One region of the Bradyrhizobium sp. UFLA06-24 genome, then DNA from elsewhere that is predicted to be linked to it. Evidence: predicted binding sites of a transcription regulator. Region 1 holds the regulator's gene; each other region holds the start of a gene.
What was found. The regulator LexA, encoded in region 1, represses DNA repair genes until DNA is damaged. The targets are predictions, from matches to a motif close to TGTTCNNNNTGTGTTCNG.

Region 1 (7,891 bases):
CACCCGCAGCTTCCCGTTCGCCGCCGTCCGAAGGTCGCGATCCTCGCCACCGGCGACGAGCTGGTGATGCCGGGCACCACCCCCGGTCATGGCCAGATCGTCTATTCCAACGGCTATGCCCTGCACGCGCTCGCCCGCAGCGAGGGCGCCGACACAATCGACCTTGGCGTCGCCGCCGATACGCTCGAAGCCACCACCGCGGGCATCCGCCGCGCGCGCCAGTCCGGCGCCGACATCCTGATCACGACCGGCGGCGCCTCGGTCGGCGACCACGATCTGGTGCAGCAGGCGCTCCAGGACGAAGGCACCTCGATGGCGTTCTGGAAGATCGCGATGCGGCCGGGAAAGCCGATGATGCACGGGCGGCTCGGGGCCATGCGCGTGATCGGCCTGCCTGGCAATCCCGTGTCATCCTACGTGTGCGGTTTCCTGTTCATGGTGCCGCTGATTCGCGCGCTCTCAGGCCATTCGCTGGTTCATCACTGCCGTGAACGCGCGGTGCTCGGGCGCGATGTCCGCGCCAACGACCAGCGCGAGGATTACCTCCGCGCGCGTCTCGAAGTACGCGACGATGGCACGCTCATCGCCGTTCCCGTCGATCATCAAGACTCCTCGCTGCTTGCGAATCTCGCTGCGGCACAGGCACTTCTCGTGCGCCCGCCGTTCGCGCCCAAGGCCGAAGCGGGAGCGCCTTGCGAGGTGCTGCGACTGCCTGTTTGAACACAGAGTTCGCAACCGTTCCGCGAACTTTGTCGCGTTCACGGTAAATTAAGCAGTTGCGGAACATGTATCGAACATATAGTGTCCGTTCATGATTTGTTTCGAGCATGTAACGGCTTGTCGCTGACTTCAGCGTCTCGGAATCGAACGACATCGTCAGGGGGATTTTGGTCGAGATGTTAACGCGCAAACAATACGAGCTCCTGCGGTTCATCAGCGAGCGGCTGAAGGAAAGCGGCGTGCCGCCCTCCTTCGACGAGATGAAGGACGCGCTCGATCTGCGTTCGAAGTCGGGCATCCACCGCCTGATCACCGCGCTCGAGGAGCGTGGCTTCATCCGCCGCCTGCCGAACCGCGCCCGCGCGATCGAAGTGATCAAGCTGCCCGAGCTCCAGGCCGCCGCCGGCAACCGCCGCGGCTTCACCCCGAGCGTGATCGAGGGCAATCTCGGCAAGGTGCGCACGACATCGAGCCCGCCCGCCGACGAGGGCGAGCGCCCCGTCGCAGTGCCGGTGATGGGCCGCATCGCGGCTGGTACGCCGATCGAGGCGCTGCAGACCCGCAGCCACACCATCAGCGTCCCGCCGGACATGCTCGGCGCAGGCGAGCACTACGCACTCGAAGTGCGCGGCGATTCGATGGTCGATGCCGGCATTCTCGACGGCGACATGGCGCTGATCCAACGCAACGAGAGTTGCGACACCGGCGATATCGTGGTCGCGCTGATCGACGACGAGGAAGCCACCCTGAAGCGCTTCCGCCGCCGCGGCGCCTCCATTGCGCTCGAGCCGGCGAATGCCGCCTATGAAGTCCGGATCCTCCCGCCCAACCGGGTGAAGATCCAGGGCAAGTTGATCGGGCTGTACCGGAAGTACTAAGCGCTCTCGCGCGAGCAAACGATGGAGCGGACGATTGTCCGCTCCGGCTGTATAGTCTTTCTGGTTTTGCACAGATTATCCGGCCATCTCTCCAGCGCTAAATCCTCGGCAGGCTGCAACGAAGCGAAGCCTTCATTGCTTCAAAGGCCTTGAGACCGAGGAGACCACCATGCGCAAGATCATCCTGAGCACCGTCACGACCGCGCTGATCGCCGCGTCAGCGCCGAATGCCTTCGCCGCGCAACCGCAGCATCACCTCCGCAAGGCGCAGCAAGCGACAAGCCAGCAATCCCGCAACGCCCTCAACTCCGTCCAGCAGTCGGCCTGGCCATATTCGGGCTGGTCGGCACCGGCCGGACATTGATGCTGCGGATATTGATGCAGAAGGTCCGCCGAATGCACCGGAGCAGGCTTTGTTCCTAGGCGTTCGGGAAAGATATTGTGATTATCGCCAGCGGACCCAAGCCGCAGATTTGCCTACAACCAAGCAGAGCCTCGCAGACTTACACTCTGATAGAGGCCTGTGCCTCCAGGACAGAGGCGCGGGTTGCTATCCTGATAGAGGAGCACCCGATGTGTGACTATAGCCTGCATGCCGTCGCAACGCGTCCCGCAGAAGTCGGCGAGACGATCGTCACGACAACATTCCGCGGCACCTCGACACGCGGCTTCGCCTCCGAAGCCGACATGTCCGTCGCGGTCTGCCTGCTGCCGGGAACGGAGCTCGCCTTCGCCGATAACGTCCGCTACGACAACAGGTGGATCTGGACGCGCACCGTCAACTCGCGCGTCGGCAAGTTCGGCAAGATCGATCCGCACGTTCCCGATCGTCATCACGACGCGATCGAATTCCCCGATGGCAAATATGTCTTGGTGACCCAGCTCGTCGAAGGCCAGCGCGCCACCGTTCTGCAACTGCCCGTGACCCAGCCGCTCGGCGAGCGCGAGCACAAGCCGCAGATCATCGCCGACAGTCGTCCGACACCGCCGCGTCTGCCGATCGGCTGAAAGACCGGTTTTAGTCCTCGGCCTGGAAGTCGGCCTCCGACGGAGTTGCGTCCCGAGCGCGTGGCGCCGCCGACCGTGGCATGAGGGTCAGTTCGAAATCTCCTTCGCCGGCTGCCGCCGGCGACCAGGGGCGGTTTGCGCCCCTCGCCCTTACCGACTGGACCGCGAAACCGTCGCCGCGCTGCGTCAGCGCCAACGCGCCTTGTCGCGCAAGACGCGGCCGATCGACCACCATCGCGGCGCAATCCGGCGGTGCCGGCCTTGATGTCACCACCAGCGCGGCCCGAGTGCAATCATCGGCCAGCGCATCGCTGTGCAGCGCCAGCGCGATCATGCGACCATCGGCGAGTGGCGCCACGCAACCGGACTCGTCGCACGACACCCCGTCACCGAGCGCGGCACTGCCGGCATCGCGCGGGTCAGCGTCGGCCGCGAGCCACTCCTTGAGCAGAAAAGCGTCCTTGTTCGTCCTGATCAGATGCAGCTGCCCGTCCCTGCCCCGCACCGCGACGTTCTGGCCGTTACCGGCAACGAGAATGTCGGGCTGCCGAACCGACAGGGCCCAGATCGTTGCCGCCACGAGCACGAGCGCACCCGACCAGCGCAGCGGCGTGCGCAGCAGGCCCATCAGGACGAGGCCGAGGCTCGCAGCAACCAGCGGCGCAGTACCGAAGGCGGCGACATGGCCGACCGCGCCTGGCAATGCCGCCACCCAGCGCGTGACCACAATCATCCAGTCGATGCCAATCCCCATCAGCCACCAGAACACACCGTCCAGTCCGAATGGTGCTGCGAGCAATCCCAACAGCCCGGCCGGCATCACCAGCGCGGAGACCACCGGCATCGCAGCGAGATTGGCGAGCACGCCGTAGGGCGTGACGCGATGAAAGTGAAAGGCGGCGTAAGGCGTAGTGGCGAGCCCCGCGATCATCGAGGCCATGAACAACATCGCGATCTCGCGGCCGCCCCACAGCGCGATCCGCGCAGTCGTCGAATGATCGGGAGATGCAAACAGGTTCGGCATGCCGATCTGCACCAGCGCCACCAAGCCGAGCGTCGCGGCGAACGACATCTGGAAGCTCGGATGCACCAGCGCTTCCGGTGCGGCCGCGAGCACGATCAGCGCAGCCACCGCCAGCGTGCGGAACGTGATGGCGCGGCGATCCACCATCACCGCGATCAGCACCACCGCGGTCATGAAGAACGATCTCTGGGTTGCGACCTCCGCGCCCGAGAGCAGCAGATAGAATGCGGACGCGGCCAGCGCGGCTGCGGCCGACCATTTCTTGATGGGAAAACCGGCCGCAAGGCCCGGGATCAGCGCCAGCAGCGCACGAACGGTGAAGAACACGACACCGGCGACGACGGCCATGTGGTAACCGGAAATCGAGAGGACGTGGCCCAGCCCGGAGATGAACATCGCGTCGTTGACGGGCGTGGTGATCGCATCGCGGCGACCGGTCAGGAGCGCGGTCGCGATCGCCCTGTTGTCGCCATCGAGCGTGGCACGAATGCGTGCGTCGATCGCATCGCGCAGGCCCTGCATGAAAGCGGAATAACGCAAGCCCCAGCCGCCGACATCGGCAGGGGCGGACACCGTGATTGCGCCCATCGCAAAGCCGGACGCGCCGATGCCCTGGAAGAACATGTCGCGCGAAAAGTCGTAGCTGCCGGGCCGCAGCGGCGCGAGCGGCGGCATCAGCCGCGCCTTCAACTGCACGAAGCTGCCGACATCGGGCGCCGTCCCCTTGCGCACGGAGAGGCGGACGCGATCGAGCGTAACGTCGCTGCGCTGGGCCTCCATCGCGGTGACGCGCAGCACGAAGAGGTCGGTGCGTTCGCGGATGTCGCGGGTCTCGACGAAGCCCGACAGCGACACCGAATAGAGCGGCTTTGCGAGCACGGTGTGGGCGATGCGTGCTGTCTTCCAGGTCGCCAGGGCAAAGCCGGCCGCGACGGCTGCGATCAGAATCGTGGGTGCAAACAGCCGGCTCCGCCGCAACAGGATCGCACCAAGCGTCAGCGCCAGAGCCGTGGTCGCGGCGACCCACAGCACCGGTTCGTGATCGGCGGCAAAGTAGAGCGCGATACCGCAGCCGAAAGCGATGGGCACCCACGGGAACAGCCGCCCGGCGCCGGCTTCCGCCTTAGCCCATTCCCGCAGCGTCCCGACGATTGCGGGCCAGGCGCCAAAGCCCGCCGGCACGAAGCCGCCGGCCGATGCGATCCGGCCTGCCGGCCAGGTCCCGGCCAGACCCTGAGAGCGTACGGACCGGCCCTGCTCCGCCATTCCCCGGCAACCCCTGCGATATTAGATGGGCGCAGAGACTACCGGAACGTGCAGGCCGCCGAATAGCGGTACGGATCAGGAACGAAGGCGCTGGGTTTCTACTTTTCCTCTTCCATCGTCACGGCCACCTCGGCGTTGGCCGACAACCGAACCTTGTTGCCCTCGACCCCAGCGACGAGGCCCTTGTCGATGAAATGGTGATGCCCCTTGTGGCTGCCCTCGCCGCTGTCCTTCCTGGTCAGCTTGATGCGGTTGCCCTCGACGCGATCGACGGTGCCGACGTGAACGCCGTCGGCGCCGATGACGTCCATATGCTCTGCGATGTTCTGCATGGGTGGTGTCCTTGTTGGGATCCACGCCCAACGCAGCGGAGGCAGGTTCGTTCGCTCACGGGAATGACGATACCGTGTGCCGCCCCCGCGTCAGATCAGCGGTTCCTTCGCCGAGGCGTGGTGATTGACGATCTTCCAGTCGCCATCCTCGCGCATGATGACCCAGCTCATCTTGACGGCGAGACCGGAACGCTCGCCGGCGAAGCCGAACGTGATGTTGGCGCCCATGTTGATGAGGTCCGGCCCCGCCTGCGCCGCCTCCACCTCGGAGAACGCGCGCTCGGCTTGCGCCAGCGCGGCAGGCCGTTGAAATAGTCTGCGACGCCGTCCCTTCCCCGATAGAGTCTTGGATTGGAGCCGAAGAAGAATGCGTTCTTCGCATAAAGCGACGACAGTGCGGCCGCATCGAGCGTCGCGAAGCCGGCACACCATTTCGCGATGATCGCGGAAACGATGGCGTCAGCCTCACTGCTCATGCTCGCCTCTCAACCCTTGGCGACTTCCTTGGCGAACGTATCGCGCAAGCCGATGGTGCGCGAGAACACCGGTCTGGCGGGCGTCGAGTCCTTGTCGCGCACGAAGTAGCCCTGGCGCTCGAACTGCATCGGCTCGGTCGAATTGCTCTCGGCAACCGAGACCTCGACCCGCGCGTCGGAGAGGATCTCCAGCGAGCTCGGATTGAGGTCGGCCGTGAAATTCGAGGCGTCCGGGCTTGGATTGGCGAACAGCTGGTTGTAGACGCGGATCTCGGCGGGCACGGAGGTTGCTGCCGGCAGCCAATGCATGGTCGCCTTGACCTTGCGACCGTCAGGCGCGTTGCCGCCCTTGGTCGCGGGATCATAGGTGCAGCGCAGCTCCACCACCTCGCCCTTGTCGTTCTTGATCACGCCGGTGCATTTGACGAAATAGGCGTAGCGCAGCCGCACCTCGTTACCCGGCGACAGGCGGAAGAACTTCTTGGGCGGGTTCTCCATGAAGTCGTCCTGCTCGATATAGAGCTCGCGGCCGAAATTGATCTTGCGCGTGCCGGCGCTGGGATCGTCGGGATGGTTGATCGCCTCGAGCTCCTCGCTCTGCCCTTCCGGATAGTTCTCGATCACGACCTTGAGCGGCTTCAGGACCGCCATGCGGCGCTGCGCCGTGCGGTTCAGCTCCTCGCGGATGCAGAACTCCAGCATGCCGACATCGACGACGCTGTTCGCCTTGGCGACGCCGATGCGCTTGACGAATTCGCGCAAGGCCGCCGGCGGCACGCCGCGGCGGCGCATGCCCGCGATGGTCGGCATGCGCGGATCGTCCCAGCCCGCGACATGGCCGTCGCGAACGAGCTGGGTCAGCACGCGCTTGGACAGCAGCGTGTAAGTCAAATTGAGCCGCGCCATCTCGTACTGATGCGGCGTGGACGGCACCGGCAGCTTCTCGATGAACCAGTCGTAGAGCGGGCGGTGATCCTCGAACTCCAGCGTGCAGATCGAATGCGTGATGCCCTCGATCGCGTCCGACTGGCCGTGGGCGTAATCGTAGCTGGGATAGATGCTCCACTTGGTGCCGGTGCGCGGATGGTGCGCATGCAGGATGCGGTACAGCACGGGGTCCCGCAGATTGATGTTGCCCGCGGACATGTCGATCTTGGCCCGCAGCACGCGCGCGCCGTTCGGGAATTCGCCCGCCTTCATGCGCCGGAACAGGTCGAGATTCTCATCCACGCTGCGGTCGCGGAACGGCGAGTTCTTGCCGGGCTCGGTCAGCGTGCCGCGCGAGGTGCGGATCTCCTCCTGGGACTGGTCGTCGACGTAAGCCAGCCCGTCGCGGATCAGCTTCTCCGCCCATTCATACAAGCGATCGAAATAGTCCGAGGCGTAGAACAGGTTCTTGCCCCAATCGTAGCCGAGCCAGTGCACGTCGGCCTGGATGGAATCGATATATTCCTGCTCTTCCTTGACCGGGTTGGTGTCGTCGAAGCGCAGATGGCAGCGGCCGGGAAATTCCTGGGCGATGCCGAAATTGAGCGCGATCGACTTGGCATGGCCGATATGCAGGTAGCCGTTCGGCTCCGGCGGGAACCGGGTCACGATCTCCTTGTATTTGCCCTGATCGAGATCGGCCTGGATGATGTCACGAATGAAATCGCGCCCACCCTCACTCGCCACCGGTTCTGTGCTCATCCTAAAATCCTGTAGGGAAATCAGCGGTCCTTCTGCCAAATTCGCGTGGCCCCGCCAAGGGCTAAGCAAGGCCTCAAGCCGTCCGCCGCCGGGCTTTAGTTATGTCCCGTACCTGCTATACACCACCGCTTCCAATGCATAGGCCCTGCCAAGAATGACCGATTCCGTTGTCACGCGCTTTGCGCCCTCTCCGACCGGCTTCCTCCATATCGGGGGCGCCCGCACGGCGCTGTTCAACTGGCTCTATGCGAAGAAGCACGGCGGCAAGATGCTGCTGCGGATCGAGGACACCGACCGTGAGCGCTCCACCGAGGCCGCGATCGGCGCCATCCTCGACGGGCTGAAGTGGCTGGAGCTCGGCTGGGACGGCGAGGTCATCTACCAGTTCAGCCGCGCCGCCCGCCACCGGGAGGTGGCCGAGCAGCTGCTCGCCGACGGCAAGGCCTATCGCTGCTACGCCACCGCCGAGGAGCTTGCCGCCATGCGCGAGAAGGCGCG
Region 2 (7,891 bases), on a different contig from region 1:
GGTCCAGTTGTAGACCGAAGCCATGGCCACCGGGGCCTTCGTGTAGGGGCGAGCCGCCAGGTCGGCAGCCGAAGCGGCGCCGGTCAGAGCGATCAGAGCGGCCGAAGCCAAGAGAATCTTCTTCATATTGAACAAATCCCAGTCCCAGTTTCTATTTTGGACTTCCGTGCGTCGGAAGCAGTATCGGACGCTGTGGTCCAACTGACGTCGTGCTTACACCACCAAAGCCGCAAGTTGTGTCTCCCAAAAGCCACAACGGACGCAAAACGTAACGTTTGCTGACCTTTAGTTTCATCCTGGAACCCGCAGCAAAAAGGCCGGCACAGGGCCGGCCTTTGATCTTCCAATGATATCAGCGGGATATCAGTATTTCGCGATGACCGGGCCGCCCCAGCGATAGTTGAGGCGGACGAGGCCCATATCGACATCCTGGCCAATGCGGTCGCTGCCGAAGGCGGCTCCGGCCGGCGTGGTCAAGCCGATCGTGCGATGACCAAGGAACATGTGGTCATACTCGACACCAACCGACCAGTTCGGCGCAAAGCCGAATTCGAGACCTGCACCGACGGCGCCGCCCCAACGAGTCTCGCGGGCTGACGCCAGCAGGGTACCAGCGCCGGGCGTGCCGGGAGCTGCGAACACGTCGTACTTGTCGCCGACGACAGCGGCGCCACCCTTGACGTAAAGCAGCACGCTGTTCCAGGCGTAACCGACCTGACCGGTGATCAGGCCAAAAGAGTCGATGCGCGAACGATTGCGATCGCCGGTGACGAGTGCCGTGCCCGGGAAGGCAAGGCTGATGTTGTCACCGCTGAAATCAGCCCAGTTGCCCTGACCCTCGAGGCCGAACACCCAGTTGGCGGATTGCCAGCGGTAGCCAATCTGACCACCGATCGTGCCGCCGGTGGCGTTGTGGCAGCCCTCGCCAACGAGAGTGCCCGTGACGGGCGTCACGAAGTCCCAGCATTTGTGGGCCGATCCGCCGCCACCGTTAATGCCGATGTAGAAGCCGCTCCAGTCGTAGATGGTCGCGACCATCGGCGGCGCCTTGGTGTAGGGACGGGCCGCCAGATCCGCTGCACTGGCGGGTGCAGACACGCCCAACGCAACAATACCAATAGTACCGAATAGAATTTTCTTCATTGCAGTCTCCCCAGTGACGTCCGCTTCAGCAGTCCCCGAAGCGGTCAATTCAGGCGCGACGCCCATATGAACCAATTCCGAAGCCACCGTAGTCCAACGGACAGGCTGAGTCCGTCTCTGGAATGCAACACTCATCGGGCAATCGAATCGGGCGTAAGTTGATGAATGTTAAGTGCTTTCCCGCCTGGCCGAGTTCCAATTCATGCCGGCGTGCATAGCGGCGCCAGGCTCCTCATCCGCGCTTTTGCGCCTCGTATTCTTTGACTAGAACAAATCTGGAACAGACCTTGGGTCAATGCTATATGTGGGGATAACCGAGGGCGTGGCGGGCCGATCGGCGCCCGTAAGCGTATAGGGTCGGCCCAACAGGCGGCAGCGCGGGCGCGCCTTTCGAAATTCAGTGGCATTCGGAGTGGAGAGCGGCGATGGCGGGAAGCGTCAACAAGGTCATTCTGGTTGGAAATCTCGGCAAGGATCCGGAAATCCGCCGGACCCAGGACGGGCGGCCGATTGCGAATCTGAGCATCGCCACCTCCGAAACCTGGCGCGACAAGAACAGCGGCGAGCGCAAGGAGAAGACCGAATGGCACCGCGTCGTGATCTTCAACGAAGGGCTCTGCAAGGTCGCCGAGCAGTATCTTAAGAAGGGCGCGAAGGTTTACATCGAGGGCGCGCTGCAGACCCGCAAATGGACCGACCAGAGCGGCGTGGAAAAGTACTCCACCGAGGTTGTGCTCCAAGGCTTCAACTCGACCCTGACGATGCTCGACGGCCGCGGCGGTGGCGGAGGAGGCGGTAGCTTCGGTGATGAGCCGGGCGGCGATTTCGGCTCGTCCGGTCCCGTCAGCAGCGCGCCGCGCCGTGCCGTTGCCGCCGGCGGCGGAGGCCGCAACAACGACATGGACGACGACATCCCGTTCTGAGGACTGTTCCACTGCGGAGAGCGGGCCGGCCGCCAGAGCGGCGGCTTCCATCTCGGATCAGCAAATCTTGCTAATTGGCAGGCTGGGCTCGGAAATTCCCGGCCCACTTCACGTTTGAGGTGAACTCGCCTTTGCGAGCTGTCGGAACGTGGCCGACGGACGGCATCCGCGTGCCCGATCATCGGGGATGCGGGCCGATTTTGGATGGTCGTTCCGGCAGGGCCGAAGGCGCTGCTCTCGGCACCTTAAGTTGTTGGAAAAACAGTCGGAAAAAGCGCTTCCCGGACACGTCCAAGGGTGGTTATCAGGACCTCGATGCGCTATATGATTCCCAAATAAAATTTCACCGGATTCCCCCTTGGCTGACGATGACAACAAGCCCGGCGACCAGCCGGCGCAACCCTCGGACATTCGCCCCGTCTCGATCTACGAGGAGATGAAAAAGTCCTATCTCGATTACGCCATGAGCGTGATCGTGTCGCGTGCGCTGCCCGATGCGCGCGACGGGTTGAAGCCGGTCCATCGGCGCATCCTGTACGCGATGAACAATCGCGGCGACACGCCGGACAAGAAGCACAAGAAGTCCGCCGGTGCCGTCGGTGAGGTCATGGGTAAGTACCATCCCCATGGCGACCAGGCGATCTACGACGCCTTGGTGCGCATGGCGCAGGACTTCTCGATGCGCGCGCCCCTGATCGACGGTCAGGGCAATTTCGGCTCGGTCGACGGCGATCCACCCGCGGCGATGCGCTATACCGAGTCCCGCCTGACCAAGATCGCGCTGAAGCTGCTCGAGGACATCGACGACGACACGGTCGATTTCCAGGACAACTACGACGGCTCCGAGCGCGAGCCGGTGGTTCTGCCCGCGCGGTTCCCAAACCTGCTGGTCAACGGTGCCGGCGGCATCGCGGTCGGCATGGCTACCAACATCCCGCCGCACAATCTCGGCGAGGTGATCGACGCCTGCGTCGCGCTGATCGACAATCCCTCGTTGACCATCGACGAGCTCAACGGCATCATCCCGGGCCCGGATTTCCCGACCGGCGGCATCATCCTCGGCCGCCAGGGCATCCGCAGCGCCTATCATCTCGGCCGCGGCTCCATCGTGATGCGCGGCAAGGTGACGTTCGAGACCATCCGCAAGGAGCGCGAGGCGATCGTCATCACCGAGATCCCGTATCAGGTGAACAAGGCGACGATGGTCGAGCGCATCGCCGAGCTCTACAAGGAAAAGAAGATCGAGGGCATCTCTGACCTTCGCGACGAATCCGATCGTGACGGCTACCGCGTCGTCGTCGAGCTCAAGCGCGATGCCGTGCCCGACGTGGTGCTCAACCAGCTCTACAAGTTCACGCCGCTGCAGACCTCGTTCGGCGTCAACGCCGTCGCGCTCGACTCGGGTCGTCCGCAGACGATGAACCTGAAGGACATGCTGACGATTTTCGTCGGCTTCCGCGAGCAGGTCGTCACCCGCCGCACCAAGTACAAGCTGCGCAAGGCGCGCGAGCGCGCGCATGAGCAGGTCGGCCTTGCGATTGCCGTCGCCAACATCGACGAGATCATCAAGGTCATCAGGCACTCGCCGACGCCGGCCGCCGCGCGCGAGACCCTGATGACGCGCGACTGGCCGGCGCGCGACGTCGAGGACATCATCACGCTGATCGACGATCCCCGCCATCGCATCAACGAGGACGGCACCATCCGTCTGTCGCTCGAGCAGGCGAGGGCGATCCTCGAGCTGCGCCTGGCACGCCTCACCGCGCTCGGCCGCGACGAGATCGGCGAGGAGCTGGCCAAGCTTGCCGGCGAGATCGAGGATTATCTGGCGATCCTGCGCTCGCGCGCCCGCATCCTCGACATCATCAAGACCGAGCTTGCCGAGGTGAAGGCCGAGTTCGCCACGCCGCGCAAGACCGTGATCATGGAGCAGGAAGGCGAGGTCGAGGACGAGGACCTGATCCAGCGCGAGGACATGGTCGTCACCGTCTCGCACGCCGGTTATGTCAAGCGCGTGCCTCTGTCGGCCTATCGCGCCCAACGCCGCGGCGGCAAGGGACGCTCCGGCATGCAGACGCGCGACGAGGACTTCGTCAGCCGCCTGTTCGTGGCCTCCACGCACACGCCGGTGCTTTTCTTCTCCTCGCGCGGCCAGGTCTACAAGGAAAAGGTCTGGCGGCTGCCGATGGCCGCGCCGAACGCGCGCGGCAAGGCGATGATCAACATCCTTCCGCTGGAGCAGGGCGAGCGCATCACCACCATCATGCCGCTGCCCGAAGATGAATCGACCTGGGCCCAGCTTGACGTGATGTTCGCCACTACAGGCGGTAACGTCCGCCGTAACAAGCTGTCCGACTTCGTCGACGTCCGCCGTTCCGGCATCATCGCCATGAAGCTCGACGAGGGTGAGGCGATCGTCGACGTGCAGATCTGTACCGAGCGCGACGACGTGCTGCTCACCGCTGCCGGCGGGCAGTGCATCCGCTTCCCGGTTCCTGATGTCCGCGTGTTCACCGGGCGCACCTCGATGGGCGTGCGCGGCATCGCGCTCGGCGAGGGCGACAAGGTGATCTCGCTGGCGATCCTCCGCCATGTCGAGACCACGTCCGATGAGCGTTCGGCTTACCTGAAGATGCGTCGCGCGGTCGCCGGCGAAGCCGCGGCGGAAGAGGCGCAGGGAGATGCCGAGGCCGAGGAGACCTCAGGCAGCTTCCAACTCCCGCAGGAGCGCTATGTGGAGATGTCGGCGGCCGAGCAGGTGGTGCTGACCGTCTCCGTCAACGGCTATGGCAAGCGGACCTCGTCCTACGAGTACCGCACCACGGGCCGCGGCGGCAAAGGCATCGTCGCCATGAGCGTCAACAACCGCAACGGCAATCTGGTTGCGTCCTTCCCGGTCGAGGACGCCGATCAAATCATGCTGGTCACCGACAAGGGCCAGCTGATCCGCTGCCCGGTCGAGGGCATCCGCATTGCCGGCCGCTCGACCCAGGGCGTGATCGTGTTCGACACCGCCGAGGACGAGCACGTCGTCTCGGTCGAGCACATCACGGAAGAGGCGGAGAGCGGGAATGGGGCGACTGCGGAGACAAACGGGGACTAACTCCTTGCCCCGTAGCCCGGATGGAGCGAAGCGAAATCCGGGACCCCTGATGCTTGGAAAAAAACCGGATTACGCTTGCGCTCCATCCGGGCTACGCACTTGCGCTAAATCTCCAGCTCCGTGCCGAACTCCACGACCTGCTTGGTCGGCACGCCGAAGAACGCGGCGGAGCGTTCGGCGTTGCGCTGCAGGAAGGCGAACAGGCCTTCGCGCCAGACCCACATGCCCGGGATGTCCTCGCGTGGGATGATGGTCTCGCGGCCGACATAATAGGTGACGTCGGAGAGCTCGACGCCGGGCAGCTTGCCCTGGCGGCAGACGAGCCCCAATCCCTCGTAGATCGTGGGGTTCTGCATGAAACCGTAGTGCAGGATGATGCGGGTGATGCCGGGGATGATCTCGATCACCTCGGCGCGCTCCTCGTCCGCGATGTGCGGGGCCTCCTCGATCAGCACCGTCACCAGCAGCACGCGCTCGTGCAGCACGTGGTTGTGCTTGACGAACTGGGTGAGTGCGAGCGGCACGCCGCGTGGCGCGGAAGCCAGGAACGCGGCGGTCCCGGGCAGTCTGGCGCGGCACTTGTTGACGGCCGTCTCGATCAGATCCTCCTCAGGCTGGCGCAGCTTTGCGCGCGCGGCCTCGACCAGCTTCACGCCGGCGCGCCAGGTCAGCATCAGGAAGGCGACGAGGCCGGCGAGCAGCAGCGGAAACCAGCCGCCCTCGAACAGCTTGATTGAGTTCGCCGCGAAGAAGATCAGATCGATCACGAAGAAGAAGCCGTTCACGGCCACCACCAGCCAGGGCGAAAAGCCCCACTGGATCGCGACCAGCGCGGCCAATAGCGTGGTGATCGCCATCAGCAGCGACACCGCGATGCCATAGGCGCCGGCGAGAGCGTCCGAGGAGCCGAAGCTCAGGACCGCCCCTAGCGTTGCGGCGGCAAGCAACCAGTTCACCAGGGGCACGTAGATCTGGCCGATCGCATCGCTGGTGGTATGACGGATCTGCATGCGCTGCAGGAAGCCGAGCTGGATCGATTGCTGGGTCAGCGAGAACACACCGGAGATGATCGCCTGTGAGGCGATCACGGTTGCCACGGCCGAGAACGCGACCAGCAGATAGTGCAGGGCGTCGGGGCAGAGCTGGAAGAACGGGTTCTCGATCATCGTGGGATCGGTGATCAGCAACGCGGCTTGGCCGAAATAATTCAGCACCAGTGCAGGCAGGCAGATCGCAAACCAGGCGAGCCGGATCGGCAGGCGGCCGAAATGGCCCATGTCGGCATACATCGCCTCGCCACCGGTCACCGCGAGGAAGGCGGCGCCGAGGATCGCAAAGGAGACATGGAAATCCTGGTGGACCAGGAAGTCGAAGGCATAGAGCGGGCTGAGCGCGGCGAGCACCGCCGGGGCCTTGATGATGCCGTGGATGCCGAGCGCAGCCAGCACGACGAACCAGGCCAGCATCACAGGTCCGAAGATGCGGCCGATGAAGCCGGTGCCCTGCTTCTGCATCATGAACAGGCCGACCAGGATGGCGATGGTGATCGGCACGACCACAGGCGAGAGCGATGGCGCGTCGACCTTGAGGCCCTCGATGGCCGATAGCACCGATATCGCCGGCGTGATCGCGCCGTCGCCGTAGAGGAGAGCGGCGCCGATGAGGCCGACCACAAGCAGATGCGCGCGCCAGGTGCCCGGCTGGGCGTGGCGAGCGTGCAAGAGCGCCAGCAGCGCGACGATGCCGCCTTCGCCGCGGTTGTCAGCGCGCAGGATCAGCAGCGCGTATTTCAGTGAGATGATCAGCAGCAAGGCCCAGAGGATCAGCGAAGCAACACCGAGGACAGCCTCAGGCGTTACTGTGCCGCCATGAGCGGCCGCCTTGGCGGCTTCCTTCAAGGCATAGAGCGGGCTGGTGCCGATATCGCCGTAGACCACCCCGAGGGCGCCCATCGTCATGGCAAGCGGCAGTGGATCGGGATGATGATGGCCGGAAGCGACTGCGGGCGTACTGGACAAAGGCAACCCCTCAATGGGATCGCGCCCGTCGGTCCATTCCGACGGGCGCGAGCAATGACACACTCTGCGACGAGCCGTCGCAAATATCCATGGGGTTTATAGTCGGCTTTACATGACGCGAAGCTGACAGGCCGCCTACGGGGTGCGGTCGGCGGTCACCAGGCGAGCCACGCGGACATCGCCCTTGGTGCCGGCGCGGCGCAGGCAGGAGGCCTCGAAATTCGGCCAGGCCCGCTGCGAGCAGTCCCTGCCGATGGACTTGATGTCGAGCCGGTCGCCCTTGGCAAGCGGCTGCGGCACGCTTGCTTCGACGGTAGGAGCAAAACCGGGCAGGAGGGTGAGGGCTGCAGCAACGCACGCGGCGATAGCGATCGCTGAAAGAGCCTTGATCATCGACGGTCCCCTGTGATGCGGCCGCTACGCCCAGTATGCGGCCCGTCATTCGTTGGTTGGATTGATAACCATGGCGAGTTTCCGGATGTCTTCGCCGACGCCGGAAATGGTTTCGTTCTCATCCCGTTTTGTTTCGTGGACCGCCCGGGGACGAAACAAACCGTCATACCAAGGGGGTGGAAAACCGCAGGAAACTGCCACGGAACCCGGCCGGCTTGCCGGGCCGGGCCGGGCGGGGTAGGAGGGAGGCCATGCCGCGCATCGCCTTTTACCCGGGTTCCTTCGATCCCATCACCAACGGCCATCTGGAC
Region 3 (7,891 bases), on a different contig from region 1:
CATCAGCGGCTTCGATGCCAGCCATGGCTGGGAATCGGTGCGGATCTCCTTCCTGGTCAATCGACCGAAGCAGGAGGCCGAGTTCGAACTGGTGCGGCAGGAGGTCGGCGGTCGCGCGATCCGGTACAGCACCGTACGCAAGGTGGCCACTCACGCCTCGCAATAGCCATTCCTTTCCGCACGGAGCGCTCCCTGCTCCGTTTCCTTGGCGGACCACTGCTTCGCCGCTCCCCCCGCGGCGAAGCTCTTTTCTTCGAGGCTAGCCATGCTCGACGTTCCCCACGCGACCACCGCTGAAAGCAACGAGACCAGCTTCGATCTCCGCAAGGAGGCCGAGGCCGCCGGGATTACCGACACGCTGCAACAGCTAGAGCGGGAATTGATCGGGCTCAAGCCGGTCAAGAACCGCGTGCGCCAGATCGCCTCGCTGCTCCTGATTGAACGCATCCGGCAGCGGGCCGGCCTGGCATCCGCGCCGCCGACGCTGCACATGTCGTTCACCGGCAATCCCGGCACCGGCAAGACCACCGTGGCATTGCGAATGGCCAAGATTCTGCACGGCCTCGGTTTCGTGCGGCGCGGGCAGGTGATCTCGGTGACGCGCGACGATCTCGTCGGGCAATATATCGGCCATACCGCGCCGAAGACGAAGGAGATTCTGAAGAAAGCGATGGGCGGCGTGCTGTTCATCGACGAGGCCTATTACCTGCACCGTCCCGACAACGAGCGCGACTACGGCCAGGAGGCGATCGAGATCCTGCTCCAGGTGATGGAGAACCAGCGTGAGGACCTCGTCGTGATCCTCGCCGGCTACGGCGAGCGGATGACCAGCTTCTTCGCTTCCAACCCCGGATTCCGCTCGCGCATCGCCCATCACATCGAATTCCCTGACTATGCTGAAGCCGAGCTGCTGGTGATTGCCGAGTTGATGCTGAAGGAGCGCGGCTACCGCTTCTCGGCCGCGGCACGCGATGCGTTCGAGCGATACATCGCGCTGCGCCGGACACAGCCGTTCTTCTCGAATGCGCGCTCGATCCGCAATGCTGTCGATCGCATCCGCCTGCGGCAGGCCGATCGACTGGTGTCCGATCTCGACCGCATGCTCGACGTCGCTGACCTCGAGACGATCGATCCCGCCGACGTCCTGGCGAGCCGCGTCTTCAGCGGCGGTGCTGACGCGCGGAGCGTCAAGTCATGACCAACGAGATCATCATTGCTCCCTCGATCCTCGCTGCGGATTTCGCACGTCTCGGCGAGGAGGTCACGGCAATCGATGCGGCCGGCGCCGACTGGATTCATTGCGATGTGATGGACGGGCATTTCGTGCCGAACATCAGCTTCGGGGCCGATGTCATCAAGGCGCTTCGTCCGCTGACGAAGAAGGTCTTCGACGTGCATCTGATGATCGCGCCTGTCGATCCCTACCTCGAAGCGTTTGAGAAGGCCGGGGCCGATGTCGTTACAATACATGCCGAAGCCGGCCCGCATCTCGATCGTTCGCTGCAGGCGATCCGCGCGCTGGGCATGAAGGCCGGCGTCAGCCTGTGCCCGGCAACGCCCGAGAGCGCGATCGAATATGTGCTCGACCGCCTCGACCTCGTGCTGGTGATGACGGTCAATCCGGGCTTTGGCGGCCAGTCATTTCTCGAATCGCAGCTCGAGAAGATCGCTCGGATCCGAACCATGATCGGCGAGCGGCCGATCCGCCTCGAGGTGGATGGGGGCGTCACGCGCGACAACGCTGCCGCGGCTGCGGCTGCCGGCGCCGACGCGCTGGTGGCAGGGTCCGCCGTGTTTCGCGGCAAGAGCAGCGCCGATTATGCCGGCAACATCGCGGCCATTCGCCTTGCTGCGGAGGCAGGCAGGGTTTCGAAATTGCAGGATAGTTCCGCGCAGCCGATGCGTGCCAAAGAACATGCGCTCATCCGGTAGATTACGGAAGAGATGCGTGGCGATGATGGTGCGGTTCGACTTGTATCAAGGCGCGCCACTTTGCTCCGGCTTTTCACGGAGAATGCCGCGCAAACGGGTCGGCTTTTCCAGGCCGGAATAACCAACGTACCCGAGACGGGGATTAACGCCCTCGCAATGGAGGGAGACATCACCGGCTTCGAGGCCCTGGTGCGCTGGAACCACCCGCTGCGGGGCTTTGTGCCGCCCGACCAGTTCATCCCGCTTGCCGAGGAGAACGGGCTGATCGTCGAGATCGGCGAGTGGGTGCTGCGTGAGGCTTGCCGCGAGGCGGCGTCCTGGCCGCGGCCCTTGCAGGTCGCGGTCAATCTGTCGCCGGTCCAGTTCCAGACCGGCGACCTCGAACGCTCCGTCCACGAGATCCTGCTGGAGACCGGGCTTGCACCAGCGCGGCTCGAAGTCGAAATCACCGAGGGCGTGTTGATCGGCGATTTCACCCGCGCGCTCAATCTGCTGCGGCGGCTGAAGGCGCTTGGCATCCGCATCGCGATGGACGATTTTGGCACCGGGTACTCATCGCTGTCCTATCTCCAGTCGTTCCCGTTTGATAAGATTAAGATCGACCGCAGCTTCATCCTGAACCTCGGGGCAATGCCGCAATCGACCGAGATCGTCCGCGCGGTCCTGGGCCTTGCACATGCCCTGCAGATTCCCGTGGTTGCGGAAGGGGTGGAGACAGAGGCGCAGCGCGCCTTCCTGGAAGGCGAGGCTTGCGAGGAGATGCAGGGCTATCTGATTGGTGGGCCAGAACCGATTGAGCATTATTCCAGTTTGATTGGCATCAACGTCGAACGCCGTCGCTACGCCTAGAAATTCATTATTCCACGGCCGACTGCCAACAGGAACTATTCCGCGTCTGCCTATTTTTCAAAGTTAACCTGAGTTAAGCCGGGCGTGGGCGCAAAAATGTTTTGCACAACCGCCATCGGCCTGACGCAAATCAGGGCAATAAGCCCGGTGAATGCGAGGGAGGTCTCATGGAGAACGTACGTCGCTACCGCGCGCTGGCGTCCCTCTGTCGTCAGCAGGCGGCCTATCGGCCGCTGCAGAACTGGCAGCTCCTCGGCCAAGCGGAGCATTTCGAGCATCTCGCCGAGCTGGCGCTGAAAGCCCATTTCGACGCGTGCAATGCACAACCCGAAGAGGACGCGGCCGCAGCCACGGTTTGGGAAACTCCCGCTGCGGCGTGAGATGTGCCCTTTGACCCTTCGCTAGTGCGACATCAGCGTGGGGATCGTCATCGCTTCCAGCATCGCCCGGGTGACGCCGCCGAGAAAGCGCTCCTGCAGTCGGGAGTGGCCGTAGCCGCCCATCACCAGCACGTCCAGATTCTCGTCGGCCGCCAGCGACAGGATGGTCGGCTGAATATCGGCGCGCGAGGCCGACAGGCTCACCGTGCGGGTCGACAGGCCGCGGCGTCCGAGATGTTTGGCCAGATTGTTTGCCGAAGCGTCGCCGGGAGCGGTGTCGGACTCGTTGATCGAAATGATCACGATATCCTCGGCGCGCGCCAAAAAAGTCGCTGCATCGCGCACCGCACGCGCCGCGACGCGGCTGCCGTCCCAGCAGATGCCGATCCGGCTCGCCTTGAAGGCGCCCCGGAACGTATAGGGCAGGAACAGGACCGGTCCGCCCGCCTGAAACAGAATCTCGCGGGGCACGTCGTTGTCGAACGAAACCTGTTCGGGATCCGGCTGAAGCACGACGCTGAGGTCGTGCAGCCGGGCCATGTCGCCGAGGGACGCGGCCGCATCCACCGGAATCTCGCCGAGCGCGTGACAGGTACAGGATAGATCGGCGTGCGCCGCTTCGCTCTTGAACACTGCGAGCGCCGCCTCGGCCCGCTCCACCGCACGCTCGCGTTCCATCTCGAACACGGCCGCCACCGCCGCGCCGCCTTCCATCACATAGGCCGTGCTGCTGGCGACATAGCCGATCGCGACCGCATCGACATGGGCGTTGAGGGTGGCCGCAAGCGAGATGGAGCCATCGACCACCGCGCGCATCGGCCGCTCGGTCGGGATGTGGACGAGAATATCTTTGTACATGGGGGCGCCTCCGATGGACATCATTCGATCGACGCAGCTTTTCACGGCGGGCAGGGCTCGCGTTGAGCTGCATCAAATGTAGGGTGCGGATCTTGCCTGCGGCGACCGGGCACACCTTCTTTGCCAAGAATTAATCGGGCGGACGGGACGTCGTAAGGTGGCAATGACCATGTTCGGTGCAAGGCGACTTACCCAACATGGAGATTTCGACATGAAAGATCCCGTCCACTCCGACATCACGACACCCCGCAGGATTCTGAAGCCGCGCCGGCTGGCGCTGCTCGGCACCGTGGCCGCGCTTGGCGTGGCGGTGCTGGCGGCTTCTCCCGTTTCAAAGCCGTTCGGCGTCAGCTCCCTGATCTCGCCGGCACAGGCCACCGAAAGCGCGGCAACGCCGGCTGGCTTCGGCGACCTCGTCAGCAAGGTCAAGCCCGCCGTCATCTCCGTCCGGGTGAAGATCGACCAGGACAACGACAAGAGCGCGTTGCTGCAGCAAAATCGCATGAACCAGGACGAGGACTCTCCGTTCGACCAGTTCTCGCGGCAGTTCGGTTTCCGCTTCCCAGATGGGATGAACGGCATGCCGCGCCAGCGTCACCAGGTGATCACGGGCGAAGGCTCCGGCTTCTTCATCTCGGCCGACGGTTACGCCGTGACCAACAACCATGTCGTCGATCACGCCGAGTCCGTGCAGGTGACGACGGACGACGGCACCATCTACACCGCGAAAGTCGTCGGCACCGATCCAAAGACCGATCTCGCGCTGATCAAGGTCGATGGCAAGAAAGATTTTCCGTTCGTGAAGTTCTCCGACCAGAAGCCGCGGATCGGCGACTGGGTGGTCGCAGTCGGCAATCCCTTCGGCCTCGGTGGCACCGTGACCGCCGGCATCGTCTCGGCCAGCGGCCGCGACATCGGCAACGGGCCCTATGACGATTTCATCCAGATCGATGCGCCCATCAACAAGGGTAATTCCGGCGGTCCGGCCTTCGACATGAACGGCAACGTGATCGGCGTGAACACCGCGATCTACTCGCCGTCGGGCGGCTCGGTCGGCATCGGTTTCGACATTCCGGCTTCGACCGCCAAGCTCGTCGTTGCCCAGCTGAAGGACAAGGGCGCCGTCACCCGCGGCTGGCTGGGCGTGCAGGTGCAGCCGGTAACCGCGGAGATCGCCGACAGTCTCGGCCTCAAGACGGCGCGCGGCGCGATCGTTGACACCCCGCAGGACGGCAGTCCGGCGGCGAAGGCCGGCATCGAGGCGGGCGACGTCATCACCGCCGTCAACGGCACCGCCATCAAGGACTCCCGCGATCTCGCCCGCACCATTGCGGCCCTCGCGCCGGGGACGTCCGTGAAGCTCGATGTCGTCCACAAGGGCGATACCAAGACGGTGACGCTGGCGCTCGGCGAGCTGCCGAATGAGCGGCAGGCCAAGGCTGACGATGGCAAGACGCAAGCGGCTCCTGGTACGCCGCGTCTCGGCCTCAGCCTGGCGCCGGCCGGTGACGTCCAGGGCGCCGGCCAGAAGGGCGTCGTGGTCACCGAGGTCGATCCGCAGGGACCGGCGGCGCAACATGGCATCCAGACCGGCGACGTCATCCTCAACGTCGGCGGCAAGGCCGTCGCCAATGTCGGCGACGTCCGATCCGAGCTGGCGCAGGCCAAGTCGTCCGGCAAGAAAAGCGTGCTGTTGCAGGTGAAGAGCGCGGAGGCGATGCGCTTCGTCGCGGTGCCGCTCGCCTGATCGTTCAAGCATCGGCAAGTCGAAAGGCGGCCTACCGGGCCGCCTTTTTCATGAGCAGCTGCGGGATGCCCACAGGCCGGCGATAACATTCTCGTTAACGGCAGTAACGGTGACAGGTTCGTCCGAAAAAGCCGCGTTCGCTCGTCAGACTTCGAAAATCGCGCGTGCACCTGGAGGCAATGAGGCCGCCGGGGCAGATCACAGGGTGGAACTTTCGGACCTCCGGTTGCTTGTGGAACCGGCCGATGGTTCGCATTGATCGGTGCCGACATGGATCGATTGAAGCTCTCGCTGAAGCTTGCGCTGCTCGCAGCGCCTCTCGTGCTGTCGACCGGAACTGCCCTGGGGCGCGATGACGGCCGCTTCGCCGACTCGCCGCTAAAGCCCTGGTTCGACAGCTTGCGCAGTCATCTCGGTCCGTGCTGTTCGGATGCCGATGGTGTCGCCGTGGCCGATCCCGACTGGGACTCGCACAACGGGCACTACCGGGTCCGTCTCGATGGGGAATGGGTCGAGGTGCCCGACGAAGCCGTCATCACCGAACCGAACCGCGCCGGCCGCACCATGGTCTGGCCGGTCAAGACGGCGTTCGGCGTTTCGATTCGGTGCTTCATGCCGGGCAGCATGATCTGACGCCAAGTGGCATCACCGCTTGGCGGATTTGCGCTTCGAGCTCTTCTTCTTAGAGGTCTTCCTCTTGGAGCTCTTTCTGGAGGTCTTCTTCTTGGAGGTCTTTCGCTTCGACGCCTTCTTCGGCACCTTCTTGCCCTTCTTGCGCGCCTTCGAGAGGCCGATCGCGATCGCCTGCTTGCGGCTCTTCACGCGTCCGCCGCGACCGCCGCGTCCGCTCTTGGCGGTGCCCTTCTTGTAGCGGCGCATTTCGCTCTCGACATCACTGCCGGAACTACGCGAGTAGCGGCGCTTCTTTGCCTTGCGTGCCATCAAGTCTCTCCCTTCGCCCTGGGAAAGAACCGTATTGCTGACGCAACGTTCCAAGCGGGCCGGTCACCGGCCCCTCAGAAGGAGTTCGCGAGCTCGATCTCGGCTTCCAGCACCTGGATGCGGCGCGCGGCTTCGGCAAAGGAGAGACCTCGGTCGTATTGTGCGGGCTGGTAGGCCTCCTCGCTCAACCGCTTCAGCCGCAGCCCTTGGGCGCGGGTCATCTGCTCCATGAGAAAAGCCTTGGCGTCGTATTTACCCTGAACCTGCATCTTCGTTCTCCGTCCTGAATTCGTGGCTTGACTATATGTTCTTATTTTGTTCTAACAAGCCATGGACAATAGAATTAATGAAATTCGTCGCAAGATCAGCGCCTTGAGGCTGCAAATGGCCGATGTCGAGGCGTCCGTGCGCGATCTCGTCAATCGCGATCGCGACTGCGCTGAACGTGCCCAGGCGCAGATCGATCTGCGCCGGAAACTGGGCCTGTTGATCAGCGAATGGAAGGCGGCGGGTGGAGGCGGGGTGTTGCCTGACATTCGCGACAAAGGGCGTCTTCGTCCATTGAAGAGCGAGGGCAGGCTCGCGCGCCGCTGAGGCTCTGAGCGACCATTGGTGGAGGGCGACGGTGGTGGACGAAGACCCGGACACTTACCGGATTCTGAAGCTGCGCGCCGAGATCCTCGAGTTGGGATCCGCCATCCTGCAGTTGCAGCGCGAGGGCCTCGATGATGCCGCGGCCCAGCTCCTGATTGCGCGCAAGCGGGCTCGGCTCGATCTTCTCGTGAAGACGGCCCCCGCAGCCGGCCGCCCTAACATAACTGACATCCGACACAGCTGAAGCGGTCGCGCAACGCGAGATGCCGGATGCCGAAATGGCCGGCCCCGCTTTCGCGGGGCCTGAGCTTCCCGCGACCTTACTTGGTGTTGCTCGGGGTGCCCGTGTTGTTCTTGTTCGTCATGGTGCCGCCCTGGTCGGAGCCGGGGCCGGAGCCGCCCTGTCCGGACGGGTCGCTGCCCTTGGACTTCATGTTGGCGCCCGTCGTCGTCTGCGACATCGAGGAGTGATGATGCTTCTTGTGCGACTTGGCCTGCGCGGCGAACGGCGCGGCGGCAAGGCCGGTTGCCAACATCACGGCGAGAGCGAGCTTGGTCGTCTTCATGTGGGGGACTCCCTGGGTTGAAT
Region 4 (7,891 bases), on a different contig from region 1:
TGGCCGTCAGTTCGCAGCGGCGAGACATGGTAGAAATCCTTATCCTGTCCCCCAACTATTGCGGCCGCCATTCGGGGCGCCACGGGGGCTAATTCTTTCGTCCTTGCAGGGAGCGGGCGGACGTATAGGGGGTGAGGGGCGGGTAGTCAAGGATTTGGGGCGAGATCCCGCCCAGCAATAGGTGTCATCGCCCGGCTTGACCGGGCGATCCAGTACTCTGAGCCAGCGCGGCTAGAGTCGTGAAGCTGCGGCGTACCGGATGCCCCGGTCAAGCCGGGGCATGACAGTGGAGTTGGTGGGGTATGACAGCGGAGTGGGTGGGGAGAGGTGTTCGAGCCCGCCGCCCGGACACCGCCCGATCACCAAAACGGCAATGTTTGAAACGCCTTACCATCACATAAAGGGCGCAATCGCCGCCGAAGAGTCCGGTGGAGTTCCCGCGGTTCGCGCCCCTTTTGCATTGCCTGGCGCCGGAACAGGCTTAAGTAACACCCACTCCTTTTCCTGATGGATCGTCTCGTGCCCACCTCCCCCCTCATTCCGCTCCGGCTGCGGTCGGCCGGCAGGCTGGCGCTGGCCGCGTTTGGCGGGCTGGTGCTGGTGTGGGGGGCTGATCCGGCCGCGGCGCAGGGCAAGCTCGAGGCGCAATATGAGGCGACGCTGTCAGGGATTCCGGTCGGCCGCGGCGCCTGGAACATCGATATCCAGGACGAGGTGTTCTCGGCGGCGGCCTCGGGCGGCACCACCGGCATTTTAAAGTCCTTCGCGGGCGGGTCCGGCACCGGCGCCTCGCAGGGCCGCATCGTCAACGGCGCGCTGGTTGCGACCGCCTACCAGGCCTCCACCACCACCTCGAAGAAGACCGAAGAGATCCACATCACCCTCGACAAGGGCAATGTGAAGGAGTTCGGCATCATCCCGGAGCCGCCGGTCGATCCTGACCGCATCGTCGTCACCGACGCGCATCGCCGCGGCGTGTTCGATCCGATGACGGCCTCGCTGGTGCGCGTGCCCGGCAACGGCGATCCGCTGTCGCCGGAGGCCTGCCATGGCGGCGCGCCGATCTTCGACGGCCGCATGCGCTACGAGCTCAAGCTCGATTTCAAGCGCATGGAGACGGTGAAGGCCGAGAAGGGCTATCACGGCCCGGTCGTGGTCTGCGCGCTCTATTTCGTGCCCATCGCCGGCTACATCCCCGACCGCCCCGTGATCAAATACCTCGCCGCCCAGCGCAACATCGAGATCGCGCTCGCCCCGGTCGCCGGCACGCGCATCCTGGTTCCATTCTGGCTGAAAGTGCCGACGCCCCTGGGGCCGGCGATGCTGGAAGCCACCAGCTTCATCACCACAGCCCAGCCACCGCGCGTGGCGAAGACGCAGTAGGGTTTGGCCCGCGCCCGTCCCACCCAGACCGTCATTCCGGGCTCGTCGCTTGCGCGCCGCCCCGGAATGACGAGGGGAGATGGCGTCGCAAGCAATATCAACGACTTACCTACTGTGCATGGGGTTGTTTCGCGAAATCGAGTCGGGCTGCCCGCTTTCCCGGGAATCCATTTGACTCCTCCCCGATTCTGATTCGACTCCGCGCCATCCCCAACTTAACGAAATCCGCCCAGGAAACGCCGCTTGTGCGACGGCCCAAAACTCCATCTAGTGCACACGCAAAACGAGTCCCGCGACATGTTGCGTGAACGGAACGGGACTTCGAGGCGAGTCAGCGATTCGGCCGCGATTCGTTCTAGAGTCGTTCCGAAGCTTAAGGGGATGAGGAAAAGCGTCGCAAAGTGAGACAGTTGCGCGGGTGTCGAGCGGCTCGGCACCCCATCGCCCCAGATAGCACTGACATTCGCCCCATTAGCCATTACCTAATCACCAGACATGGCCTTTCCTCCCTCCCCCTTCGCTTCCGAGCGGGTGCCCGGCGCCGGCGTCACCGCGGTGCTCGGGCCGACCAACACCGGCAAGACCCATCTCGCCATCGAACGGATGCTCGCGCATTCCTCGGGCATGATCGGCCTGCCGCTCCGCCTGCTCGCGCGCGAGGTCTACAACAAGATCGTCGCCCGCGTCGGACCAGAGGCCGTTGCGCTGGTGACGGGCGAGGAGAAGATCAAGCCGAAGCACCCGCGCTATTGGGTCTCGACCGTCGAGGCGATGCCGCGCGACCTCGATGTCTCCTTCCTCGCCGTCGACGAGATCCAGATCGCTTCCGACCTCGAACGCGGCCACGTCTTCACCGACCGCATCCTCAACCGCCGCGGCCGCGACGAGACGCTGCTCTTGGGCGCCGCCACCATGCGCCCGATCATCGAGCGGCTGCTGCCGGGCGTGTCGATGATCACGCGTCCCCGGCTGTCGCAGCTCGAATTCGCCGGCGACCGCAAGATCACGCGCCAGCCGCGACGGACCGCGATCGTCGCGTTCTCGGCCGACGAGGTCTACGCCATCGCCGAGCTGATCAAGCGCCAGCATGGCGGCGCCGCCGTGGTGCTGGGCTCGCTTAGCCCGCGCACGCGCAATGCGCAGGTCGAGATGTTCCAGAGCGGCGACGTCGATTATCTCGTCGCCACCGATGCCGTCGGCATGGGCCTCAATCTCGACGTCGACCACGTCGCCTTCGCCTCCGACCGCAAGTTCGACGGCTATCAGTTCCGCAGGCTCACGCCGGCCGAGTTCGCGCAAGTCGCCGGCCGCGCCGGCCGCGCCACGCGCAACGGCACCTTCGGCACCACGGGCCGCTGCGCCCCGTTCGAGCCCGAGTTGGTGAATGCGCTCCAGAACCACATCTTCGATCCCGTGAAGATGCTGCAATGGCGCAACTCGAAGCTGGATTTCTCCTCGCTTGGCGCGCTGCAGGTCTCGCTCAACCTCGCCCCCGGCCACGAGACGCTGACGCGGGCGCCGATCGCCGAAGACATGCGCGTGCTCGACCACGCCGCCCGCGACGCCGAGGTGCGCGATATCGCGCACGGCAAGGCCGCCGTGGAGCGGCTCTGGGAGGCCTGCCAGGTCCCCGATTACCGGAAGCTGTCGCCGGCCGCCCATGCCGAGCTGGTGACGACGCTCTACGGCTTTCTGATGCAGAAGGGCTGCGTCCCCGATTCCTGGTTCGCCGCCCAGGTCGACCAGGCCGACCGCATCGACGGCGATATCGACACGCTGTCGGCCCGGATCGCGCAGATCCGCACCTGGACCTTCGTCGCCAACCGCCCGGACTGGCTGAGAGACCCCGATCGCTGGCAGGGGATCACGCGGGAGGTCGAAAATAAATTATCGGATGCGCTCCATGAACGCTTGACTGAGCGTTTCGTTGATCGCCGGACCAGTGTATTGATGCGCCGCCTGCGGGAGAACACGAGCTTGAATACGGAAATCGGCAAGACCGGCGAAGTTATCGTCGAAGGCCATGTCATCGGCCGCCTCGATGGCTTCACCTTTGCACCGGATGCGGCGGAAGCCGGCTCGGATGCGAAAGCCTTGCAGGCTGCCGCGCAAGCGGTGCTCGCCGGCGAGATCAATGCGCGCGCCGAAAAACTGGGCAACGCGCCGGACGATCAGTTCGTGTTGACCTCGGAAGGCATCATCCGCTGGACCGGCGATGCCGTGGCGCGGCTGTCGGCGGCGGAGGACGCGCTGCATCCGCGCATCCGCATCATCTCGGACGAGCGCTTGACGGGCGCGCCGCGCGAAAAAGTGCAGGCGCGGCTCGAGCTCTGGCTCAAGACCCATATCGAGAAGCTGCTCGGGCCGATGTTCGAGCTCAGCAAGGCCGAGGACGTCACCGGCATTGCCCGCGGCATCGCCTATCAGCTGGTCGAGGCGCTCGGCGTGCTCGAGCGGCCCAGAATCGCGAACGAGCTGAAGGATCTCGATCAGCCCTCGCGCGCGACGCTGCGTAAGTACGGCGTTCGCTTTGGTGCCTATCACATCTATTTCCCCGGCATCCTGAAGCCCGCCGCGCGTGCGCTCGCCGCGCTGCTGTGGGCGCTGAAGCAGGACAATGTCGATCTGTCGGCGCTGTCAGGCGCGCAGCATCTGGCTTCATCCGGCCGCACGTCCTTCCCGGTCGACAAGAGCCTGCCGCGCGATGCCTATCGCGTGCTCGGCTATAAGCAGGCCGGCGAGCGCGCCGTTCGCGTCGACATCCTGGAGCGCCTTGCCGATCTGATCCGTCCCGCTTTGGCCTGGCGCGAGAATTCGCCCGGCGAAAAGCCCGCCGGCGCGTTCGACGGCCGCAGTTTTGTCGTGACCCAGGCGATGACCTCGCTCACGGGCTCCGCCGGCGAGGATTTCGCCTCGGTGCTGCGCGCGCTCGGCTATCGCATGGAGAAGCGCCCGCCGCTGCCGCCCAAGCCCGCCGCGCCTGCTGCTGCGGAGGCGCCGGCGGTTGAAGCGTCCTCCGAGACGCCTGCGACCGACGAAGTCGCAGCGCCCGCGGATGCCGCGATCGAAGCCGTCACCGTCGAAGACGCGCCCGGAATGGAGCCGCACGACGAGCCCGCTCACGAAGAGCCGGCGCTCGAAGCTGCGCCAGACGCGCCCGTCACGCCCGAAGATGCCCCCGGCATCGCGCCGCCGTCGGAAGAATCTGCTGCACCCGCCGAGGCTGCTGCCGAGGCTGCCGCTGAAGCCGCTCCGGCCGAGATCGCTGCAACGGAAGCTGCTGCCTCTGCCGATGCCTCCGCTCCGGTCGAAGCCGCTGCGACGCCCGCAGAGCCCGAGCTCGTCGAGGTCTGGCGTCCCGGGGGCCGTCACGACGACCGCAAGCCGCGCCACGATCGCAACCGCCATCAGCGTCACCATCAACCGCGCCGGCAGGGCGGAGCCGAAGCTGGCGCTGCTTCGGCCGAGGCGAGCGCTGCGTCCGGCGAAGCGGCTGAAGGTGCCACGCCGGGCCATCGTCACGGCGGTCATCGCCGCGACGGCGGCCGAGACTTCCGCAAGGGCCGTGAAGGCGGCGAGGGCGGAGAGCGCCGCGACGACCGCAATCGCAGCTTCCAGGGCAAGGACCGCGACAAGGATCGCGATCGCAACCGCGACAACAAGAAGTTCGGCGGCGATCGTGACAAGGGTCGCGACAACAGGGGCCGCGATCGCGACAACGGGCGCGACCGCCAGGGTGGTCCGTCGCTGCGTCCCTACGCCTCGAGCGCCAATCCGCGTGAGCGCGATCGTCCGGCAGATCCGAACTCGCCGTTCGCAAAGCTCGCCGCGCTGAAAGAACAGCTCGCCGGTCGGAAGGAGTAATCCCACGACCACGGAGCGGCAGCGCCTCGACAAATGGCTGTGGCACGCGCGGGTGGTGAAGGCGCGCACCTCCGCCGCTGAGCTCGTCGAGTCCGGTCACGTCCGCATCAACGGCACGCGCGAGAGATCGCCGGGCCATGCGATCAAGATCGGCGATGTCATCACTATCGCGCTCGACCGCACCGTGCGCGTGCTGAAGGTGATCGATTTCAACGAGCGGCGTGGCGATGCCGCCTCGGCGCGCGTGCTCTATGAGGAGCTCGGCGACGTAAAGCGCAATTAATTGCGTTTGATATTCATTTCTTGGTCGATCAAACACATAAAGCCGTCATGATCGGAGCTTCCCGACCTTGCAGCGCGTGGCCATCCGCGCTAGGCAAGCCGCGACATTTAAAAGAGCTTTTCGGAGCGTTGGATGACTTACGTCGTCACTGAAAACTGCATCAAGTGCAAGTACACCGACTGCGTCGAGGTCTGCCCGGTCGATTGCTTCTACGAAGGTGACAACATGCTTGTCATCCATCCGGACGAGTGCATCGACTGCGGCGTGTGCGAGCCGGAATGTCCCGCAGATGCCATCAAGCCGGACACCGAACCGGGGCTTGAAAAGTGGCTCGAGGTCAATGCGGAATACGCCAAGAGCTGGCCGAACATCACCCAGAAGAAAGAATCACCCGAAGACGCGAAGGAATTCGACGGGATGGAAGGGAAGTTCGAGAAATATTTTTCTCCGAAACCCGGCTCCGGAGACTAATTAGGGCCCAAACTTAACCCTAATAGCGGCGCTGCCGCCGAAAACCAGCCCTTGAGACCCCTAAATCATTGATTTTTGCGGGAAATGTGCTATATTGGGCACATTAAGCCGAACCCCGTCAGCCCGTTGGCCCCTCTGGGTTCCCGTGAAACCAAATGTCGAACAGGGGCGTGGCAGTTTCCGCGCGCAGGCTGTGTCACAGAAAACGCGTAAAAAGAGTACTTCAGCGAGGGCTTCCCATAAGGAGGCCAAAAAAGTCGCCGCGGCCAGCCGTAGCGCATCCAAGGGTCGGGCCGCTGCCAAGGCGCCGCCGGCTGCAAAGTCCTCGAAGAACAAAAGAAGCGCAATGCCTAACAAGACTGCCAAACCGGCCGCGAAAGCGACCGTTGCCAAGCCTGCTGCTGCCAAGCCCGCTGCTGTTAAGGCTCACGCTGCCAAGCCCGTTGCTCCGAAGGCTCCCGTTGCCGCCGCCCCCGCCAAGGCTCCCGTTGCTGCTGCCAAGCCGGCCGTGAAGCCCGCCGCCAGCGCGCCGAAGGTCGAGGAAAAGAAGGTCGTGACCCAGCGTCAGGGCTTCAAGGCCAATGAATTCGTCGTCTATCCCGCTCACGGCGTCGGCCAGATCCTGGCCATTGAGGAGCAGGAGATCGCCGGTGCGAAGCTCGAGCTGTTCGTCATCAACTTCATCAAGGACAAGATGACGCTGCGCGTTCCGACCGCCAAGGTTGCCAATGTCGGCATGCGCAAGCTGTCCGAGCCCGCCCTGGTGAAGAAGGCGCTCGAGACGCTGAAGGGCCGCGCCCGCGTCAAGCGCACCATGTGGTCGCGCCGCGCCCAGGAATACGAAGCGAAGATCAATTCGGGCGACATCGTCGCGATCGCGGAAGTCGTGCGCGACCTCTATCGCTCGGAGTCGCAGCCGGAGCAGTCGTACTCCGAACGCCAGCTCTATGAAGCGGCGCTGGATCGTCTCTCCCGCGAGATCGCGGTGGTGCAGCACTCGACCGAGACCGAAGCGGTCAAGGAGATCGAGGCCCAGCTCGCCAAGAGCCCGCGCCGCGCCAACGCCAAGGCGGAAGCCGCCGACGGCGAGGGCGAGACGGACGCCGAGGGCGATACCGACGATACCGATGGCGACGACACCACCGTCGCCGACGAGGCCGCGTAAGTTCTGCTTCGCGCGTCGATTGCAACAGATCCAAAGCCCGGCCGCTGAGCCGGGCTTTTTGTTTCGGCGGTCTGCAGGGGGGAGTGGCCGGGTGCCACAGCTGTCATTCCGGGGCTCGCGAGGCGAGAACCCGGAATCCATTCGTCCACCGTCTCTGTCGCCCGATGGATTCCGGGCTCGTGCCTCGCACGCCCCGGAATGACGATGGCGAGAGTTGCGGCGGCCTATTTGAGCGGCCGCTTCTCGAGCTTCCGCGCCAGCGTGCGCCGGTGCATCCCGAGGCGCCTCGCCGCTTCCGAGATGTTGAAATCCGTCTCGATCAGGGTCTGGTGGATGCGCTCCCATTCCAGCGTCTTGATCGAGGTCGGCCGCACGTCGAGCGCGACCTCGGCATTGCCCTCGGCCTTGGTGAAGGCGGCCTCGATGTCGTCGGTATTGGAGGGCTTGGCGAGGTAATGGCAGGCGCCTAACTTGATGGCCTCGACGGCGGTCGAGATGCTGGCAAAGCCCGTCAGCACCACGATCAGCATGTCTTCGTCGTGGGTATGCAGCAGCTCGACGCAGGCGAGCCCCGAGGCGCCGCCGAGCTTGAGGTCGACGACAGCGTAGCCGAAGGATCTCCCCTCCAGGACTTTCCGGACCTCCTCGATCGAGGCGGCCAGCACGACCTCGTAGCCGCGGCGCTCGAACGAGCGCTTCAGCGTGCGCGCAAAGCCTTCGTCGTC

Region 2: a site for LexA is predicted at 1,409-1,426, ahead of IF809_RS10265 (single-stranded DNA-binding protein). Genes of this name have one in related genera too.
Region 3: a site for LexA is predicted at 7,014-7,031, ahead of IF809_RS31000 (DUF3072 domain-containing protein). Genes of this name have one in related genera too.
Region 4: a site for LexA is predicted at 1,735-1,752, ahead of IF809_RS18610 (helicase-related protein). Genes of this name have one in related genera too.

Annotation. Positions count from the first base shown of each region.
Region 1 is NZ_JADFUE010000031.1:14,626-22,516, reverse strand. It holds gene IF809_RS23415 (molybdopterin molybdotransferase MoeA) at 1-720, shown strand, start outside; gene lexA (transcriptional repressor LexA) at 897-1,598, shown strand; gene IF809_RS23405 (hypothetical protein) at 1,768-1,962, shown strand; gene IF809_RS23400 (hypothetical protein) at 2,172-2,606, shown strand; gene IF809_RS23395 (ComEC/Rec2 family competence protein) at 2,617-4,896, opposite strand; gene IF809_RS23390 (DUF2171 domain-containing protein) at 4,995-5,228, opposite strand; partial or broken gene IF809_RS23385 (nuclear transport factor 2 family protein) at 5,319-5,704, opposite strand; gene IF809_RS23380 (glutamine--tRNA ligase/YqeY domain fusion protein) at 5,714-7,393, opposite strand; gene gltX (glutamate--tRNA ligase) at 7,548-7,891, shown strand, end outside.
Region 2 is NZ_JADFUE010000009.1:53,601-61,491, forward strand. It holds gene IF809_RS10255 (outer membrane protein) at 1-126, opposite strand, end outside; gene IF809_RS10260 (outer membrane protein) at 364-1,143, opposite strand; gene IF809_RS10265 (single-stranded DNA-binding protein) at 1,569-2,066, shown strand; gene gyrA (DNA gyrase subunit A) at 2,425-5,169, shown strand; gene IF809_RS10275 (potassium transporter Kup) at 5,274-7,127, opposite strand; gene IF809_RS10280 (hypothetical protein) at 7,323-7,580, opposite strand; gene coaD (pantetheine-phosphate adenylyltransferase) at 7,832-7,891, shown strand, end outside.
Region 3 is NZ_JADFUE010000059.1:25,117-33,007, reverse strand. It holds gene IF809_RS31045 (ribulose bisphosphate carboxylase small subunit) at 1-166, shown strand, start outside; gene cbbX (CbbX protein) at 266-1,198, shown strand; gene rpe (ribulose-phosphate 3-epimerase) at 1,195-1,932, shown strand; partial or broken gene IF809_RS31030 (putative bifunctional diguanylate cyclase/phosphodiesterase) at 2,089-2,781, shown strand; gene IF809_RS31025 (hypothetical protein) at 2,949-3,161, shown strand; gene IF809_RS31020 (universal stress protein) at 3,183-4,019, opposite strand; gene IF809_RS31015 (Do family serine endopeptidase) at 4,231-5,766, shown strand; gene IF809_RS31010 (hypothetical protein) at 6,037-6,399, shown strand; gene IF809_RS31005 (DUF6496 domain-containing protein) at 6,412-6,708, opposite strand; gene IF809_RS31000 (DUF3072 domain-containing protein) at 6,783-6,977, opposite strand; gene IF809_RS30995 (hypothetical protein) at 7,093-7,302, shown strand; gene IF809_RS30990 (hypothetical protein) at 7,337-7,546, shown strand; gene IF809_RS30985 (hypothetical protein) at 7,623-7,868, opposite strand.
Region 4 is NZ_JADFUE010000021.1:46,475-54,365, forward strand. It holds gene rpmB (50S ribosomal protein L28) at 1-28, opposite strand, end outside; gene IF809_RS18605 (DUF3108 domain-containing protein) at 574-1,383, shown strand; gene IF809_RS18610 (helicase-related protein) at 1,879-5,247, shown strand; partial or broken gene IF809_RS18615 (RNA-binding S4 domain-containing protein) at 5,261-5,530, shown strand; gene fdxA (ferredoxin FdxA) at 5,663-6,001, shown strand; gene IF809_RS18625 (CarD family transcriptional regulator) at 6,348-7,166, shown strand; gene IF809_RS18630 (response regulator transcription factor) at 7,391-7,891, opposite strand, start outside.